One region of the Streptomyces sp. NPDC101227 genome, then DNA from elsewhere that is predicted to be linked to it. Evidence: riboswitches for the same ligand, from Rfam matches in the RefSeq annotation. Region 1 holds a riboswitch; each other region holds the start of a gene.

Region 1 (6,157 bases):
GAGAAGCCGCGCCGGAAGGAGAGCGTGACCTGTGTCTGGCCGATGGCGAAGGCGATCAGGCCCACCCCGATCACGATGATCTGGGGAAGCACCACGCCGACGACCACGCCGAGGAAGCCCACGAAGGCCAGCAGCCGCCAGCGCAGCCGTGCCTTGTACTGGAGGAGCACCTCGGCCAGCAGCCAGACCGCAACCAGACCGAACGCGATGTAGAGGACCGTCCAGCCCATATACGCCCCTCTTCCGCCGCTGCCCGGCCACCGTAGATCAGGACTGCTGATGCAACCCCAGATTCTCGTAGATCTCCAGAGTCGCCGTGGAGTGGTTCAGGGTAATGAAGTGCAGCCCCGGAATCTCCTCGGCCATCAAGCGCGCACACAATTCCGTGGCGTACTCGATGCCAATGGAGCGTACCGCCGCGGGATCGTCCTTGACGGCCAGAATGCGTTCGGCCAGCTCGGGCGGGAAGGCGGCGTTGCTGAGCTGGGCGAAGCGCTCGATCTGGCGCACGTTCGTGACCGGCATGATCTCGGGGATGATCGGCGTCGGGCAGCCCGCCGCGGCGACCCGGTCGCGCAGCCGGAGGTAGTCCTCGGCGTAGAAGAACATCTGGGTGATGGCGAAGTCCGCGCCGGCTCGGCACTTGTCGACGAAGTGCTTGACGTCGCTGTCCCAGTCCGTGGAGCGCGGGTGCATCTCGGGGAAGGCGGCGACGCCCACGCAGAAGTCGCCGGATTCCTTGATGAGCCGGACCAGGTCGGCGGCGTAGTCCACGCCCTGCGGGTGGCGGACCCACTCGCCCATCGGGTCGCCGGGCGGGTCGCCGCGCAGCGCGAGCATGTTGCGGATGCCGGCGTCGGCGTACTGCCCGATGACATTGCGCAGGTCGGCCAGGGAGTGGTTGACGGCGGTCAGATGGGCGACCGGGGTCAGGGTGGTGTCGGTGGCGATGCGTTCGGTGGCGCGCACCGTGCCCTCACGGGAGGTGCCGCCGGCGCCGTACGTCACGGAGACGAAGGTCGGGGAGACGGCCTCGATCCGGCGAATGGCGTTCCACAGGGTCCGCTCGCCCTTCTCCGTCTTCGGGGCGGCGAACTCGAACGAATACGACTGCTTGCCGGAAGCCAGCAGCTCGCGCACGGTACGTGCGCGATCAGTCCTGGTGGAAGCTGTACCTAGGGCCATACGGGCAGGTTAACCAGAGCCCTGGCACACACCAACCGGCGGCGGCGTTTGTCCACGGGTTGGACATTTTCCCGGCCACCGGACGTCCGGAATTCGTCGCCAGGACGTACCGGGGGCCATTCGGGCGAACGTCCGCCGGACCCGGGATGCGGTCCCGCGAGTACCCCTCGAATGACCTCCGTATGCGCTGCGTCCGCCCCCGTATGCGTCCCGCTCGGTGCCGCTAGACGCTCCAGGTGCGCACCCGCTTCGCCAGGCCGGCGGCGGCCGCGCCCGGGTCGTCGGCCTCGGTGATCGCCCGGACGACCACGACCCGGCGGGCACCGGCCTCCAGCACCTCGTCGAGATTGCCGGCGTCGATCCCGCCGATGGCGAACCAGGGCCGCTCGGGGGCGCGGCCGGCGGTGTAGCGGACCAGGTCGAGGCCCGGGGCGTGGCGGCCGGGCTTGGTGGGTGTGGGCCAGCACGGGCCCGTGCAGAAGTAGTCCGTGCCCGCCTCGGCGATCGCGGCGTCCACCTCGGCCTCGGCGTGCGTGGAGCGGCCTATCAGGACGTCCTGGCCGAGGATGGCGCGGGCGGCGGGGACCGGCAGGTCGCCCTGGCCGAGGTGCAGGACATCGCTGCCGATGGCATGGGCGACGTCCGCGCGGTCGTTGACGGCCAGCAGCTTGCCGTGCCGCCGGCAGGCGTCCGCGAAGACCTCGAGATGGCGCAGCTCCTCGCCGGCCTCCATGCCCTTGTCGCGCAGCTGGACGATGTCCACGCCCGAGGCGAGCACCGCGTCCAGGAACTGCGCCAGGTCGCCCTGCCGCTTGCGGGCGTCCGTGCAGAGGTAGAGCCGGGCGTCGGCGAGGGCCTGTCGTGCGGTGGTCATCGGGCGGCTTTCCCCCCAGGTCGGGGGCGTACGGGCCGGGGGCCCCGGCACGTACGCCCCGGTGCGGTTACGGATTCGGGTGCGGTGGCGTCAGACGGCGAGCGCCTGCGCCCGGCGCTTCACCTCCGTGCCGCGATTCTCGCGCAGCGCCTGCGCCGGGGTACCGGGCAGGGTCTCGTCGGGCGTGAAGAGCCATTCGAGCATCTCGTCGTCGGCGAAGCCGTCGTCGCGCAGCAGCGTCAGCGTGCCGACGAGGCCCTTGACGACCTTGCCTTCCTTGATGAAATCGGCGGGCACCTGAAGCGCCCGGTTCTCGCCGCGGCGCACCGCGATCAGCTGGCCCTCCTTGACCAGCTGCCGGACGCGCGTCACCTCGACGCCGATCTCTTCGGCGATGTCGGGGAGGGTGAGCCAGGCGGGGACGAGTCCATCGATGTTTGCGTCAATCTCGGTCACAGGACAAGCGTGCCATCTCGCACTGACAGTCGGTAGCCGGGCATCGCCATCAGGGGCGTGCGGCACCCCGGAGGGTGACGCCCCGGCGCGCCCGCGCGATTACGCTCCGCCACCACACGCCCGCTTTCGCGCCCCCGGCAGCGCCCCGTCAGCGCATCGCGGTCTTCAGCGGCAGCGCGGCGTCCGCGGCCCGGACCCGGTCGAGGGCGGCGCCCTTCTCGATGAGCTTGCGTCCCTGGGCCAGGTCCCGGGGGCGCCCGACCGCCAGCAGCGCCACCAGTTGGCCCCGGCGCAGCCACAGCACCGACCAGGAGGCGCCGGCCGGGTCGCCGCGCCAGATCATCTCGTCGGCGGCCTCGTGATGCCCGGCGTACTGCACGAACCGGCCGAACTGCTCGGACCAGAAGTACGGGACCGGGTCGTAGACCACGCCCTCGGCCTCCCCGCGCGCGATGTTCTCGGCGACCGTACGGGGGCCCTGGAGGGCGTTGTCCCAGTGGTGGATCAGCAGGCGGCGGCCGTAGCGGGCCGAGGGGAAGGAGGCGCAGTCGCCGACCGCGTACACATCGGGGACGGAGGCACGCAGCTGCTCGTCGGCGAGTACGGAGCCGTCCTCGGGCGACAGGGCGACGCCGGAGCCGGCCAGCCAGCCGGTCGCGGGCCGGGCGCCGATGCCGACGACCACGGCGTCGGCAGGGAGCGTGCTGCCGTCCTCTAGCGTCACCGCGCCCGGCTCGACGGCGGCGACCCGGGCTCCGGTGCGCAGCTCGGCCCCGGCGTCCGCGTACCAGTCGGTCATATGGGCGGCAACCTCGGCGGGCAGCGCGCCGGCCAGCGGGCGGTCGGCGGCCTCGACGACGGTGACCGAGCAGCCCGCCTCGCGGGCCGCGGTCGCGAATTCGGCGCCGATCCAGCCCGCGCCGACGACCACGATCTCGTGCCGGGCGGCGAGCACCGGCCGCAGCCGCTCGGCGTCGTCGAGGGTGCGCAGCAGATGGACACCCGGCACCCCCTCGCTGCCCGGCAGCAGGACGGGCTCGGCGCCGGTCGCGAGCACCGCGTAGTCGTAGGCGATCGGGCCCTCGGCCGTGTCGGCCTCATGGGCGTCCGGGCGCAGCGCGGTGACCGGGCGGCTGAGGTGCAGTTCGATGCCGAGGGCGGCGAAGTCGACGTCGAAGGCGGCGCCGTCGGCCTTGCCGAGCAGCAGCGCCTTGGACAGCGGCGGGCGGTCGTAGGGCTGGTGGGGCTCGTCGCCGAGCAAGGTGATCGCGCCGCGCCAGCCCGCCTCGCGCAGCGCGACCGCGGTCTGCACCCCCGCGATTCCCGCGCCGGCGATCACGACGCGCGGCGTGTGGTCAGGGGCCTGGGAGGACGTGCTCTGCTCGCTCACCCGCTCACTGTAGGACGGCGGGGGAGGCCGCTCGCAGCAGCACGCAACGAGATCTCTGACACAGCGTCACGGACGGTGACGCCGGGGCGCCGCCCCCGGGCGCTCCCTTACGGCGCGTCGCGGCCCCGTATTAGGGTGACGGATACACGCACTCGCGGGAGCCCGGACGTACCGGGCTGAGAGGGAGGCTGGCCGGCCTCCGACCGTACGAACCTGATCCGGGTCATGCCGGCGAAGGGAGGGGCTGGACGCTCATGCATCCACCTGCCACATCACCCGTTCCCACCAGGGGCCACCCCGATGTCCTGGTCATCGGGGGCGGCATCATCGGCCTGGTCACCGCCTGGCGGGCGACCGGCCGGGGACTGACGGCCGCGGTCGTCGACCCCGCGCCCGGTGGCGGCGCCGCCCGGGTCGCGGCCGGCATGCTGGCCGCGGTCACCGAACTCCACTACGGCGAACAGACCCTGCTCGGCCTCAACCTGGCCTCCGCGCGGCGGTATCCGGACTTCACCGCCGAGCTGGAGGAGGCCAGCGGGCAGCGGATCGGATACCGGCGGTGCGGCACCCTGGCCGTGGCGCTGGACGCCGACGACCGTGCCCATCTGCGCGAACTGCACGCCCTGCAGACCCGGTCCGGGCTGGACTCCCAGTGGCTGTCGGGACGCGAATGCCGCCGCCTGGAGCCGATGCTGGCCCCCGGTGTACGCGGCGGCCTCCGGGTCGACGGCGACCACCAGGTCGATCCGCGCCTCCTGGCGAGCGCCCTGCTGATCGCCTGCGAGCGCGCCGGCGTGGCTTTCCACCGGGAATGGGCGGAGCGTCTGACGGTCGACGGCGGGCGCGCCACCGGCGTCGAACTCGCCGGCGGCGAGCGGCTGCCGGCCGGTCAGGTCGTGCTGGCCGGGGGCAGCTGGAGCGGGCGGCTGACCGGGGTGCCCGAGGCCGTGCTGCCGCCGGTGCGGCCGGTCAAGGGGCAGGTGCTGCGGCTGCGCCTGCCGCGGATGCCGGCCGGCAGCCCCGCCTTCCTGTCGCGCACCGTACGGGCCGTCGTCCGGGGCAATCCCCTCTACCTGGTGCCGCGCGAAAACGGCGAGCTGGTCCTCGGCGCCACCAGCGAGGAGCAGGGCTGGGACACCACCGTCACCGCGGGCGGCGTCTACGAGCTGCTGCGGGACGCGCACGAGCTGGTCCCCGGCATCACCGAGCTGCCGCTCGTCGAGACCTGCGCGGGGCTGCGCCCCACCTCCCCCGACAACGCCCCGCTGCTCGGCCCGTCCGCGCTGCCCGGCCTCCACCTGGCCACCGGGCACTTCCGCAACGGCGTCCTGCTGACGCCGGTGACCGGCGACGCGATGGCCGAGGCGCTGGCCACCGGACGCCTGCCGGAAGAGGCCCGCCCGTTCTCCCCCGCGCGCTTCACCGCCCAAGGCGCCGAGCGCGCCCGCGTCCCAGAGGAGCAGCCCGTATGACCGCGCCCCCTTCCACCGTGTCGGTGTCCGTCAACGGCGAGGCCCGCGAGATCCCCGGGGGCCTGACCCTCGACCGCCTGGTCGCGACCCTGACCGCGGCGCCCTCCGGGGTGGCCGCCGCGCTCAACGAAACCGTGGTGCCGCGCACCCAGTGGCCCACCACCCCGCTCGGCGACGGCGACCGCGTCGAGGTGCTCACCGCGGTCCAGGGAGGCTGATCCGCAGACATGGCCGACGATCTGCTCACCATCGGCGACACCGCCTTCACCTCCCGGCTCATCATGGGCACCGGCGGCGCCCCCAGCCTCGACGTCATGGAGCGGGCGCTGCTCGCCTCCGGTACGGAACTGACCACGGTCGCCATGCGGCGGCTGGACCCGAGCGTGCAGGGCTCGGTGCTGTCCGTACTGGAACGGCACGCGATCCGGGTGCTGCCGAACACCGCGGGCTGCTTCACCGCGGGCGAGGCGGTGCTCACCGCCCGGCTGGCCCGGGAGGCGCTCGGTACCGACTGGGTCAAGCTCGAGGTCGTCGCCGACGAGCGCACCCTGCTGCCCGACCCGATCGAGCTGCTGGACGCCGCCGAGACGCTGGTGGACGACGGGTTCACGGTGCTCCCGTACACGAACGACGACCCGGTGCTGGCCCGCAAGCTGGAGGACGTGGGCTGCGCCGCGATCATGCCGCTGGGCTCGCCGATCGGCTCCGGACTGGGCATCCGCAACCCGCACAACTTCCAGCTGATCACGGAGCGGGCGGGCGTCCCCGTCATCCTGGACG
Region 2 (6,157 bases), on a different contig from region 1:
GAAGTGGCTGGTAAGGGGATATTCGCAGGGCTTCCGTGGTGGGTCACCTGGGTCGTGCTGCCCGTCATCCTGATCGTGGTGTTCGGCGGACTGATCGCCACGGCGGTCGGCTTTCTGATCGGCGTGCTGTTCAAGATCCTGATAGCGGCCGCCCTGATCGCCGGAGTCATCTATCTCGTGCGCAGGTTCAGCGGATCCTCGTCGTCCTCGTCGAAGGGCGACTGGTAGGCCGTCGGCCGCCGGCCACGGGTCAGCCCTCACTGATCCGGCCGACACCGTCCGATCGCCGTGCGATCTCCGTTTGAACCCCCGTCCGACGATGCCCCGCTCCGGCCCCGGAGCGGGGCACCGTTCGTTCACCGCAGGCGCGCGCGGCATCACGTCACGCCATAACCGGTCATGACGTGCGCCAGGTGGGTTAACTCATCGGCTTTCGCCGTGCGGTCCGGACCGCCCCGGCTAGAGTGCGGATCGCAGTCGTCTTCCGGACGATGACATTCCGGAAAGCAGTGGGTCCTGGGGGGTTGGCCTTGGCGATCGGGAACGGCGAATCCGCCGCTCACCCCACCCTGATCGGATCGGTGCAGCGCGCGCTGCGGCTCTTGGAAGCGGTCGGCGCGCACGCCGGCGGGGCGCCCGCCAAGCAGCTCGCCAGAGAGGCCGGGCTGCCGCTTCCGACGACGTACCACCTGCTGCGGACGCTGACGCACGAGGGCTATCTGCGGCGGGAGAGCGGTGTCTTCGTCCTGGGCGAGGCCGCCGAGGCCATCGGGCAGGCGGGGGCGCGGCGTCGGCAGCGCACTCGTATCTCTGAGGCGCTGGCTCTGGCGGGCCGTGAGCTGAGAGCCGCCGTCTACTTCGGCGTCTACCGCGAGGGGGAGGTGGAGGTGGTGGCCGTCACCGATGACCCGGAACGCCCGCCGGTCGAGGAGTGGGTGGACTTCCGTACCACCGCGCATGCCCACGCGATCGGCCAGTGTCTGCTCGCGCAGCTCGACGACGCGACCAGGAAGGAGCATCTGGCGCGCCACCCCGTGCAGTCCATAACCCCGTTCTCCGTGCGGACCGAGGACGATCTGCTGCACCGCCTGGATGCGGTGCGTCGTGGCCACGCTGCGTATGAGCAACAGGAGTACGCCCTGGGCACGGTGTGCTCCGCCATCCCCATCCAAGTCGGCTCGGCGGCCGCGGCGCTCGCGCTCTCGCTTCCCGCGGACGAACTGCACCGATTGCGCACCGTCACAGAACAACTACGGAAAATGGCGGAGGCGACGCTAACGACACTCGCGTTCTCTATCAGTATCTGAAAACTCACTCCTTGTGATCTGCTGGTGCCTGGCAGACGATGGCGTGAATAGGGCTGCGGGGGATGATTCCCGGCCATCTCCGATCAATTGCGGGGCAGTGGTTGATGACCGACACAGTTCAGGCAGAAGTGATCATGAGCTTTCTCGTTTCCGAGGAGCTCGCGTTCCGGATCCCAGTACAGCTGGACTTCGACATCGCCGATCCGTTTGCCGTCCGTTTCACCTTTGATCTCCCCGGCGATATGCCCGTGACCTGGGTGTTCAGTCGTGAGCTCCTGCTGGATGGACTGAGCCGGCCTGCCGGCGAGGGGGATGTACGCGTCGAGCCGTCGTCTCCGGAGCGCCTGGGCGATGTCTTCATCAGCCTCCAAGTGGGCGCCGAGCGGGCCCTGTTCCGGGCCGGCGCGCCGCCGCTCGTCGCCTTCCTCGACCGCACCGACCGGCTGGTCCCGCTCGGTGAGGAAGAGGTGTGCGACACCCTCGAGGCCGTACTGGACCGGATCCTCACGGAGGCGCCGGCGGGCTGATCCCGGACCGGCCCGTCCGCCGGTCCCGTCATCGCTTACGGCGCCTGCCGCGTGATCCGTGCCGCCCGGGGCGACCGCCCGTGGCGGTCAACGGTGCACCCGAGGCGGGCCCCGGCACGCCCTCTTCCCGACGATCCGCGGAGACCACCAGCGCCGCCAGTAGCGTTGTCAGCGGCACCGAGGCGACCAGCCCGATGCTGCCCACCAGCGTGCGCACGATTTCTTCCGCGACGACCTCACTCGTCGCGACCGTACCGACGCTGCTCCGGGCGATCGAGAACAGCAGGAGCAACGGCAGCGCCGCCCCCGCATAGGCCAGTACGAGGGTGTTCACGACCGACGCGATGTGATCCCGTCCGATCCGCATCGCGGCGCCGTACAGCTTGCGCCAACTCGCCGACGGGTCCGCCTCCTTGAGCTCCCATACCGCGGCGGTCTGGGTCACCGTCACATCGTCGAGCACGCCCAGCGACCCGATGATGATCCCCGCCAGCAGCAGGCCACGGATCTCGATGTCCGGGTAGAGGCCGTGCACCAGCCCCGTCGTGTCGTCCGTATTGCCCGTCAGCAGAGCCCACCCGGTGAACACCGAACCGAGCAGGCTGATCAGCAGCAGCGAGGCGAGCGTGCCGAGCACCGCCACCGACGTACGGGCCGTCAGACCGTGGCACAGATAGAGCGCGATCAACATGATCGCGCTGCCGCCGACCACCGCCACCACCAGCGGATCGGAACCCTGGAGGATGGCCGGCAGGATGAACAGCGTCAGCACCATGAAGCTCGCCATCAGTGCGACCAGCGCGAGCACCCCGCGCAACCGGCCGACGATCACGACTGCAATCGCGAAGATGGCGGCCAGAACCCACATCGGGAACGTCCGGTCGACATCGCTGACCGAGTACTGCAAATCCTTCGGGGCCCGGGGGGAGTACGACACCACCAAGCCCTGGCCGGTCGTGTAGTGCCGCAAGGCGTCCGGTGTCACCACCGTCTGGAAGGTGCGCCCGGCGTTTTGTCCTGTGATGACCTTGATTGTTGCCCGCTGGCACTTCTTGCCCTTTGGTGCTCCTCCGGACGGAGGCTGCCCCTGCGGCCCCGGTGGCTGCGGCTGCGGCTCGGCGTGCACATCCGCACAGTTCACCTCCTCCACCTTGATCACCCGGGCCTGCTCCGTGGGCTGGTCGAAGCCGACCCCGGACGGCTTGTGCGGGGGCGCGCCGCCCGGCCACAGCACGACCAGGCCGACCACCACGGCGGCCGCGAACGGGATCAGAATCGCCGCGATGACCTTGCGCAGATGGCGTGAGACGGGCGCGGCAGGCCCGTGGCTGTGGGCATGCGAGTGCGCGACGGAATGAGGGTGGGACTCGGGAGGGCTCACACCCCGATCCTTGCAAGAACTCCAGGGGCCCCCTGTTCACCCCGGCATATCGGCCGCTACCGTGGTGGCACCTTTGCAATCGCGGGAGCTCGGAGCACCGGGCTGAGAGGGCGCTGACCTTCGTCCCAGCGACGTTTCACGTGAAACGTCGGCGGACGGAAGCCGCTGCGTCGACCGCCGAACCTGTTACCGGGTAATGCCGGCGTAGGGAGTTGGGTCTTTATGACTCTGCAGGATGCACGCACGCCTGAAAACGCTCAGGACGGCAGCCAGAACGGTGCCGCCAACGGCAGCCAGCCGCTGATCGGCTGGCACAAGGGCTATGTCTCCGGTTCGCGGCCCGATCTGCGGGTCCCCGTCCGGAAGGTGCACCTCACCAACGGCAAGGACGTGACGCTCTATGACACGTCCGGGCCGTACACCGATCCGAACATCGACACCGACGTCCGCCGCGGCCTCGCGCCGCTGCGGGAGAACTGGATCATCGCTCGCGGCGACACGGAGGAGTACGCGGGCCGCCCCATGCGGCCTGAGGACGACGGTCTCAAGCACACCTCGCCGCGCGGCGGCCTCAAGAACCTCGACGCGGTCTTCCCCGGCCGCCCGCGCCAGCCGCGCCGCGGCCGGGGCGGCGCCGCGGTGACCCAGCTCGCCTACGCCCGGCGTGGCGAGATCACCGCGGAGATGGAGTACGTCGCCATCCGCGAGAACGTCAGCCCCGAGTTCGTACGGGACGAGATCGCGGCCGGCCGCGCCGTACTGCCGGCCAACGTCAACCACCCGGAGATCGAGCCGATGATCATCGGCAAGAACTTCCTGGTGAAGGTCAACGCCAACATCGGCAACTCCGCCGTCACCTCCTCCATCGAGGAGGAGGTGGACAAGATGACCTGGGCCACCAAGTGGGGCGCCGACACGGTCATGGACCTCTCCACGGGACGCAACATCCACACCACCCGCGAGTGGGTGCTGCGCAACTCCCCCGTCCCCATCGGCACCGTCCCGCTCTACCAGGCTCTGGAGAAGGTCGACGGCAAGGCCGAGGAGCTGACCTGGGAGATCTACAAGGACACCGTCATCGAGCAGGCCGAACAGGGCGTCGACTACATGACGGTGCACGCGGGCGTGCTGCTCCGCTACGTCCCGCTCACCGCCCGCCGTAAGACGGGCATCGTCTCCCGCGGCGGCTCGATCATGGCCGCCTGGTGCCTGGCCCACCATCAGGAGTCGTTCCTCTACACGCACTTCGAGGAGCTCTGCGAGATCCTCGCCTCCTACGACGTCACCTACTCGCTCGGCGACGGCCTGCGCCCCGGCTCCATCGCGGATGCCAACGACGAGGCCCAGTTCGCGGAGCTGCGGACGCTCGGTGAGCTCAACACCATCGCCAAGCGGCACGGCGTCCAGACGATGATCGAGGGCCCGGGACACGTCCCGATGCACAAGATCAAGGAGAACATCGACCTCCAGCAGGAGATCTGCGAGGAGGCCCCGTTCTACACGCTCGGCCCGCTGACCACCGACATCGCGCCCGCCTATGACCACATCACGTCCGGAATCGGCGCCGCGATGATCGCCTGGTGGGGCACCGCGATGCTCTGCTACGTCACGCCCAAGGAGCACCTGGGCCTGCCCGACCGTGATGACGTCAAGACCGGCGTCATCACGTACAAGATCGCGGCCCATGCGGCGGACCTTGCCAAGGGCCACCCGGGCGCGCAGGACTGGGACGACGCCCTCTCCGACGCGCGCTTCGAGTTCCGCTGGGAGGACCAGTTCAACCTGGCCCTCGACCCGGACACCGCCCGTGCCTTCCACGACGCGACCCTGCCCGCCGAACCGGCGAAGACGGCCCATTTCTGCTCGATGTGCGGCCCGAAGTTCTGCTCGATGAAGATCAGCCGGAGCATCACCGAGCAGTTCGGTGGCGAGGCGGACGCGTCGCCCGAGGAGATCGAGGCGGGGATGCTCGAGAAGTCCAAGGAGTTCGCGGCCAGCGGGAACCGGGTGTATCTGCCGATGGCGGACTGACACCCGTAGAGGACCAGCACTGCGCGGGCCGGCGCCGCTCCGAGGCGGAAGGATGCCTGGGGGCGACGCCAGTCCGTGTGGGCGCCGCAGAACAATCGGCCGGGGCTGTCGCCGAAGCGGGCGCCCCGGCCGTCGCCGCCGGTCCGGCCTACTCCGGTGATCCCCCGCCCGGACCCTGCCCCGCACCCGATTCCCCGTACTCCGGGCTCGTGAAATCCGGGCTGGAATAGCGCGGACGCGACCCCGATGAGCCGCTGTCGGGGCTCGAGAACGTGGGGCGGGTGTAACCGAGGGTCGGGATGCGGTGTTGGGGGGCGGGCTGGGGGACGTACCGGACGGGGTCCGGATCCGCGTCCGGGGAGGGGTCGGTGAGGGCCTCGCGGAGAAAGGGCAGGAGACCGCGTTCGAGGAGGGCGTGGCGCCAGGCGTCGCGGGCGCGGTCGAGGTCCATGGTCAGGAGTTCCTGCGCTCTGGAGGCGCGGGAGGACGTCGAACCGTTGCGCAGGGCCGTGATGACGAGGCCTGCCATCGCAACGAGGGCGCCGGCCGCTGTCAGGGCGGCGAATATCCAGCCGACGCTGATCAGCGGCTGGGCCATGGACTTGTCGGGGCTGACGGCACGCAGGACATAGCCGATGAGGAGGAAGAGGACGGCGGCGATGCCGGCGAGAACCGGGACGAGGACGGCGATCATGGCGGCCAGCCCGGCACCGGCCGTCTCCGGGACCTCAGGCGGGGAGGCGGCGTCGGCCGAGTGCGTACCGGTGGCCAAACCTGTTGCCTCGTCGGTGGTTTCGTTCCGCTCCGAGTCGTCCGTTCTGTCCGTGGACGGTGCCGCCGCGGGTGCCCGCAGGGCGGTGCGGAGCTGGACATAGCGCTGGTATTCGGCCGTGGCGCAGGCGGCGATGGCG
Region 3 (6,157 bases), on a different contig from region 1:
CGCGGCTGGGGGCGGATGCGCTCCAGGGCCAGCAGGGCGCCGGCGCACACCACCATCAAGATCGTCGACAGGGCCATCGCCTGCCCGTAGTTGGATTCCCCGGCGCGCCCCAGCAGCCGGGCCACGGCGACCGGCAGGGTCGGGAAATCCGGCCGCGCGAGGAAGACCGTCGCACCGAACTCCCCGAGGGATACGGCGAAGGCGAAGCCGGCCGCGATCAGCAGCGCCCGCGACACCACCGGCAGATCCACCTCGCGCCACACCCGCCACGGCGAGGCACCCAGCACGGCCGCCGCCTCCCGCAGCCGCCCGTCCACCGCCCGCAGCACGGGCAGCATCGTCCGGACCACGAACGGCACCCCCACCAGGGCCTGGGCCAGCGGGACCAGCCACCACGAGGAGCGCAGATCCAGCGGCGGCTCGTCGAGCGTGATCAGAAAGCCGAAGCCGACGGTGACCGCCGACACCCCGAGCGGCAGCATCAAAAGCGCGTCGAAACCGCGCACGAGACGGCCGGCACGCAGGCGTCTCCCGCTCGAGCGGAGCCGGGACTGCGGGAGGGTGAGGGCGGCCGCGGCCAGCCCTCCCACCACCAGCGCGATCGCCGTCGCCGCGACTCCGTAGGCGAGGGAGTTCCACAGGGCGTCGAGGGGTGCGACGGCGAAGGTGCTGTCGGCGGACGCGGCGGAGCTCAGCGAGGCGTAGAAGGTCGCTCCGTAGCCGTCCGGACCGGCGAAGGACCGTTCCACCAGGACCAGGAGCGGCACGACGAGCAGGACGGCGATGACGGCGAGCGTGCCCCACAGCAGCGCCCACTGCCCGGCGCCGCGGGGCCGGCGAACGGCCGTCGACGCGTCCACGAGCCGCAAGGCGGATTCCCGTCGGCGCACCGTCCAGGCGTGCAGCGCCAGCAGTGCCAGTACCGCCGCGAATTGGAGCAGCGTCAGAACGGCGGCCGTCGGCAGGTCGAGGAAGTCCGCGGTCTGCCGGTAGATCTCGACCTCCAGGGTCGAGAAGGTGGGCCCGCCCAGGATCTGCACGATGCCGAAGGAGGTGAAGGTGAACAGGAAGACCATCAGCGCCGCGGCGGCAACGGCCGGCCCGAGCGCGGGCAGCGTCACCCTCCGCCAGGCCGCGAACCGCCCGGCTCCCAGCACCCGCGCCGCCTCCTCCTGACGCGGATCGAGCTGCGCCCACAGGCCGCCGACGGTCCGTACGACCACGGCGTAGTTGAAGAAGACATGCGCCAGCAAGATCGCCCACACCGATGTATCGAGGCGGACGCCCCACAGGTCGTCCAGCAGCCCGCCCCGCCCGAGCAGCGCCAGGAAGGCCGAGCCGACGACGACGGTCGGCAGCACGAACGGCACCATCACGACGGCCCGCAGCAGCTGTTTGCCGGGGAAGTCGAAGCGCGCGAAGACGTACGCGCCGGGCAGGGCGATCAGCAGCGTCAGCGCGGTCGAGGCCGCCGCCTGCCAGACGGTGAACCACAGCACGTGGAGCACATCGGGATCGCCCAGCACCGCACCGATCCGGCCGAGCTGCCAGCGCCCGCCGTCCTTCAGCCCCCGCCCGACGATCGCCACCACCGGATAAGCGAAGAACAGCGCGAAGAAGGCGAGCGGCAGGGCCATCAGGCCGAGCCGCACCGCCGTTCCCCTCGCGGGCCTCCTGCGCCGGAGGCGGGTTACTTCAGAACGAGCGAGGACCACTGCTTGATCCACTGTTCGCGGTTCTTGGTGATCGTCTCCGGGGCCAGCGTCGCCGGCTTGTCGATCCGCGCGCCGTACTTGGTGAACAGCGGCGGCACCTTGGCGTCCTTCAGGGCCGGGTTGACGAACATCCGCAGCGGCATGTCCTCCTGGAACTTCCTGCTCAGCAGGAAGTCCAGCAGCGCCTTGCCGCCCTTCTCGTTCTTCGCGCCCTTGAGCAGTCCGCCGAATTCGATCCCCCGGAAGCAGGTGCCGGTCGCGACCCCGGTAGGCGCCTGCCGGGGCTCCGGCTTCTTGCCCAGGACCTCGGCGGGCGGGCTGGAGGCGTAGGAGACCACCAGCGGCTTGTCGCCCTTGCCCTTGGCTGCCGCGGAGCCCGAGAACCGCTCGTTGTACGCCTGTTCCCAGCCGTCGACGACCTCGACGCCGTTGGCCCGGAGCTTCTTCCAGTAGCCCTGCCAGCCGGCCTCGCCGTACTTCGCGATCGTGCCGAGCTGGAAGGCGAGTCCCGGAGAGGAGGTCGCGGAGTTCTCGGTGACGAGCAGCCCCTTGTACCGGGGCTTGATCAGATCGTCGAAGGTCTTCGGCGGCGCGATCTTGTGCCGGGCGAAGTAGGCGCGGTCGTAGTTGACGCAGATGTCACCGTAGTCGAGCGGTGTGACGCGGTGCTTGTCCTTGTCGAGCTGCAGGTAGGCGGGCACCCCGTCCAGGCCCTTGGCCTTGTACGGGCTGAAGATGTCTTCCTTCAGGCCGCGCGAGAGCAAGGTGTTGTCGATGCCGAAGAACACATCGCCCTGCGGATTGCCCTTGGTCAGGATCGCCTGGTTGACGGCCTTGCCCGCATCGCCGCCCGGGAGCCGCTTGATCTTGTAGCCGGTCTCCTTCTCGAAGGCGGCCAGCACCGACTTGGAAGCGGCGAACGAGTCATGGCTGACGAGCGTGACGGTCTTGGCGTCCGCGCTCCCGCCCCCGTCCGGGCCGCCGCACGCGGCGAGTGCGGTCATGCCGACCGCTGCCGCGAGCGCCGTCGCGGTGATCCTGCTGGTGGTGCTCACTGATTTCCTCCTGGCTGGCCAGGAAGAGACGCGGCCCCGCCCGGTGTCCACAGCTCACGACGCCGGGCGACGTGAGGCGAGCGGATCCGGGCAGGGCGCAACAGCATGAGTGACGACCGAACTTCCTACCCGGAATGACCCGGGCGAGGTTCAAGGGTCTGCGGGCACCGTAGGTCTACGACGCTTCCGCACTCTCAGCGCTGTGGCGCTCCCCTGTCGGAATGTGCATTTGTTCGATCACACAGTACCAGCGAGCCCTCAGCGTTCCGAGGCCGCGAGCTGCCCGCAGGCGCCGTCGATCTCCTGGCCGCGGGTGTCCCGGACGGTGACCGGCACGCCGTGCGCCTCGATGGCCCGTACGAACGCCAGCTCGTCCTCGGGCCGCGAGGCGGTCCACTTCGAGCCGGGTGTCGGGTTCAGCGGAATGAGGTTCACATGGACCCGCTTGCCCTTGAGCAGTCGTCCCAGCAGGTCACCGCGCCATGCCTGGTCGTTGATGTCGCGGATCAGGGCGTACTCGATGGAGATCCGCCGGCCAGACTTCTCGGCGTACTCCCACGCCGCGTCCAGCACCTCGCGCACCTTCCAGCGGGTGTTGACGGGGACGAGCGTGTCGCGCAGCTCGTCGTCCGGCGCGTGCAGCGACACCGCGAGCCGGCATTTGAAGCCCTCGTCGGCGAACCGCAGCATCGCCGGGACGAGGCCGACCGTGGAGACCGTGATGCCGCGCTGGGACAGACCCAGGCCGTCGGGCTCGGGGTCGGTCAGCCGCCTGATGGCGCCGACGACGCGCTTGTAGTTGGCGAGCGGCTCGCCCATCCCCATGAAGACGATGTTGGACAGCCGCGCCGGACCGCCCGGCACCTCGCCGTCGCGCAGCGCGCGCATGCCGTCCACGATCTGGTGGACGATCTCGGCGGTGGAGAGGTTACGGTCCAGGCCTGCCTGGCCGGTGGCGCAGAACGGGCAGTTCATCCCGCATCCGGCCTGCGAGGAGATGCACATCGTCACGCGGTCCGGGTAGCGCATCAGGACCGACTCGACGAGCGTGCCGTCGTGCAGCTTCCACAAGGTCTTGCGGGTGGTGTCGTCATCGCACGAGATGTGCCGGACGACGTTCATCAGGTCCGGCAGCAGCTCCGACGCCAGCTTTTCGCGCGCCGCCGCCGGGATGTCGGTCCACTGCGCCGGGTCGTGCGCGTAGCGGGCGAAGTAGTGCTGCGAAAGCTGCTTGGCGCGAAACGGCTTCTCGCCGATCGCGGCCACCGCCTCGCGGCGCTCGACGGGGCTGAGATCGGCAAGGTGGCGCGGGGGCTTCTTGGCTCCGCGCGGCGCGACGAAAGTGAGTTCTCCGGGTGCAGGCATGGTGCATCCAGTGTCGCAGACGCGCGAAGAGGGGCCTGCCACGTAGTGCGGCAGACCCCTCTGAGCGCTGGAACCCCCGCGTATGCAGGGAAAACATGCGGAAGTCGGGCGGGGACCGGAGGACCGGAGCCGTACCGGACGGTGCTTTGCGGAGCGGCCGGCCGGGCGGAGCGGCGGTCAGCCGGAGCCGACGAAGACCACGTACAGCAGCCAGACGACCGGTGCGGTCGGCAGCAGGGAGTCGAGGCGGTCCATGATGCCGCCGTGACCGGGCAGCAGGGTGCCCATGTCCTTGATGCCGAGATCGCGCTTGATCATGGATTCGCCCAGGTCACCCAGGGTGGCGCTGGCCGCGACCGCCAGGCCGAGCAGCAGGCCCTGCCACCAGGCGCCGCCCTTGATCAGGAACTCCATGCACAGGGCGCCGGCGACCATCGCGAAGAGCAGCGCGCCCAGCAGTCCCTCGCGGGTCTTTCCGGGGCTGATGCGCGGCGCGAGCTTGTGCGTGCCGAAACGCCAGCCGACGGCGTACGCCCCGGTGTCGCTGACGACCGTCAGCAACAGGAAGGTCAGCACCCGCTGCGGGCCGTCGTCCTCAGCGGCGAGCATCAGGGCCACGAAGGTCGCCAGGAACGGTACGTAGAACGCGGCGAAGACACCCGCGGTGACGTCCCGCAGATAGTTCTCGGGCGCCTCCGTCATCCGCCAGACCAGGACGGCCAGCGCGGTGAGCGCCATCGCCACCCATGCGCCTTCGGCGCCCCGGACGTATCCGGCGATCACCATGGCGGTGCCGCCGACCGCGAGCGGCACCAGCGGCACCCGGATGTCCTTGCGCTCCGACAGCCGCGAGGTCAGTTCCCACAGACCCACGACGACGGCGACCGCAATGACGCCGACGAAGACGGGCTTGTAGACGAAGAGCGACGCAAGGATGATCGCGCCGAGACCGACGCCGACTCCTATCGCGGCACGCAGATTGCGCCCCGCGCTCTTCTTCTTCGGCTGCTCTGGATGCCGCGAGCTGCCGGGCTCGGGGGAACCGGGGAAAGCAGTGGGCATGGGCTCCTGCGGCTCTTCGTCGCGGAAGAGGGGGCCACTCAGTCGAGCGGCCCCCCGGTCGTCCCGGTGGTCCCGGTAGTCGTCCTGGTGTCCGCCTGGCTCGGGCACGATGGGCATGGGCCGAGTCTGCGCCGCGTCGCCCCCGTCGTACACGGGACCCGCCGGGGCGGGGGGCGCCGTCCCGCGGAGCGCGGGGGCCGTTCCCTGGTCGGTTGGCCCCCAGTGAGCGGCGCCGGGCGGGGTCCCCCAGGATGACTCGTTCATCAGACCTCGAGGAGCTCGGATTCCTTGTGCTTGAGCAGCTCGTCCACCTGCGCGACGTACTTCGCGGTGGTGTCGTCGAGCTCCTTCTCGGCGCGGCGCACCTCGTCCTCGCCGGACTCCTTGTCCTTGACGAGCTTGTCGAGGGTCTCCTTCGCCTTGCGGCGCACGCTGCGGATCGAGATCTTCGCGTCCTCGCCCTTGGCCTTGGCGACCTTGATGTACTCCTTGCGGCGCTCCTCGGTCAGCTCCGGGAACGTCACTCGGATGATATTGCCGTCGTTGCTCGGGTTGACGCCGAGGTCGGAGTCGCGGATCGCCTGCTCGATGTTGCGCAGCGCGCTCTTGTCGAACGGGGTCACCACGGCCATCCGCGGCTCGGGAACCGAGAACGACGCCAGCTGGTTGATCGGCGTCATGGCGCCGTAGTAGTCCGCCACGATCTTGTTGAACATCGCCGGGTGCGCACGCCCGGTGCGGATCGCGGCGAAGTCCTCCTTGGCGACCACGACGGCCTTCTCCATCTTCTCCTCGGCCTCGAGGAGGGTCTCTTCGATCACCACTTGCTCCTGGTCTTATCGGTAAGAAGCAGAGCCTCGCCCCTGCCGCGCGTCTTCTCCTGCACGGTGTCCGACCGGCAGGCTGTTGTCCATCCCCGTACCGAGGTCTTCCCACGGCCGGGAGTTGCCGCCCCTACGG

Evidence for each region. A riboswitch is a leader RNA that binds a small molecule or an ion and turns the genes downstream of it on or off. The one in region 1 is predicted to bind thiamine pyrophosphate.
Region 2: another riboswitch for thiamine pyrophosphate. It lies ahead of thiC (phosphomethylpyrimidine synthase ThiC); the one in region 1 lies ahead of thiO (glycine oxidase ThiO).
Region 3: another riboswitch for thiamine pyrophosphate. It lies ahead of ACIRPT_RS29630 (thiamine ABC transporter substrate binding subunit); the one in region 1 lies ahead of thiO (glycine oxidase ThiO).

What each region holds. Positions count from the first base shown of each region.
Region 1 covers NZ_JBIWOD010000023.1:103,399-109,555, forward strand. Annotated here, with positions in the region: gene ACIRPT_RS36105 (hypothetical protein) at 1-230, opposite strand, end outside; gene metF (methylenetetrahydrofolate reductase [NAD(P)H]) at 268-1,185, opposite strand; gene thiE (thiamine phosphate synthase) at 1,409-2,059, opposite strand; gene ACIRPT_RS36120 (Rv2175c family DNA-binding protein) at 2,150-2,515, opposite strand; gene ACIRPT_RS36125 (NAD(P)/FAD-dependent oxidoreductase) at 2,664-3,905, opposite strand; TPP riboswitch at 4,050-4,162, shown strand; gene thiO (glycine oxidase ThiO) at 4,160-5,377, shown strand; gene thiS (sulfur carrier protein ThiS) at 5,374-5,595, shown strand; gene ACIRPT_RS36140 (thiazole synthase) at 5,605-6,157, shown strand, end outside.
Region 2 covers NZ_JBIWOD010000005.1:52,444-58,600, forward strand. Annotated here, with positions in the region: gene ACIRPT_RS12605 (DUF5326 family protein) at 4-228, shown strand; gene ACIRPT_RS12610 (IclR family transcriptional regulator) at 537-1,307, shown strand; gene ACIRPT_RS12615 (SsgA family sporulation/cell division regulator) at 1,412-1,834, shown strand; gene ACIRPT_RS12620 (YibE/F family protein) at 1,863-3,215, opposite strand; TPP riboswitch at 3,287-3,443, shown strand; gene thiC (phosphomethylpyrimidine synthase ThiC) at 3,438-5,246, shown strand; gene ACIRPT_RS12630 (hypothetical protein) at 5,395-6,157, opposite strand, start outside.
Region 3 covers NZ_JBIWOD010000015.1:92,519-98,675, forward strand. Annotated here, with positions in the region: gene ACIRPT_RS29625 (ABC transporter permease) at 1-1,715, opposite strand, end outside; gene ACIRPT_RS29630 (thiamine ABC transporter substrate binding subunit) at 1,691-2,770, opposite strand; TPP riboswitch at 2,875-2,995, opposite strand; gene rlmN (23S rRNA (adenine(2503)-C(2))-methyltransferase RlmN) at 3,029-4,135, opposite strand; gene ACIRPT_RS29640 (phosphatidate cytidylyltransferase) at 4,313-5,461, opposite strand; gene frr (ribosome recycling factor) at 5,461-6,018, opposite strand.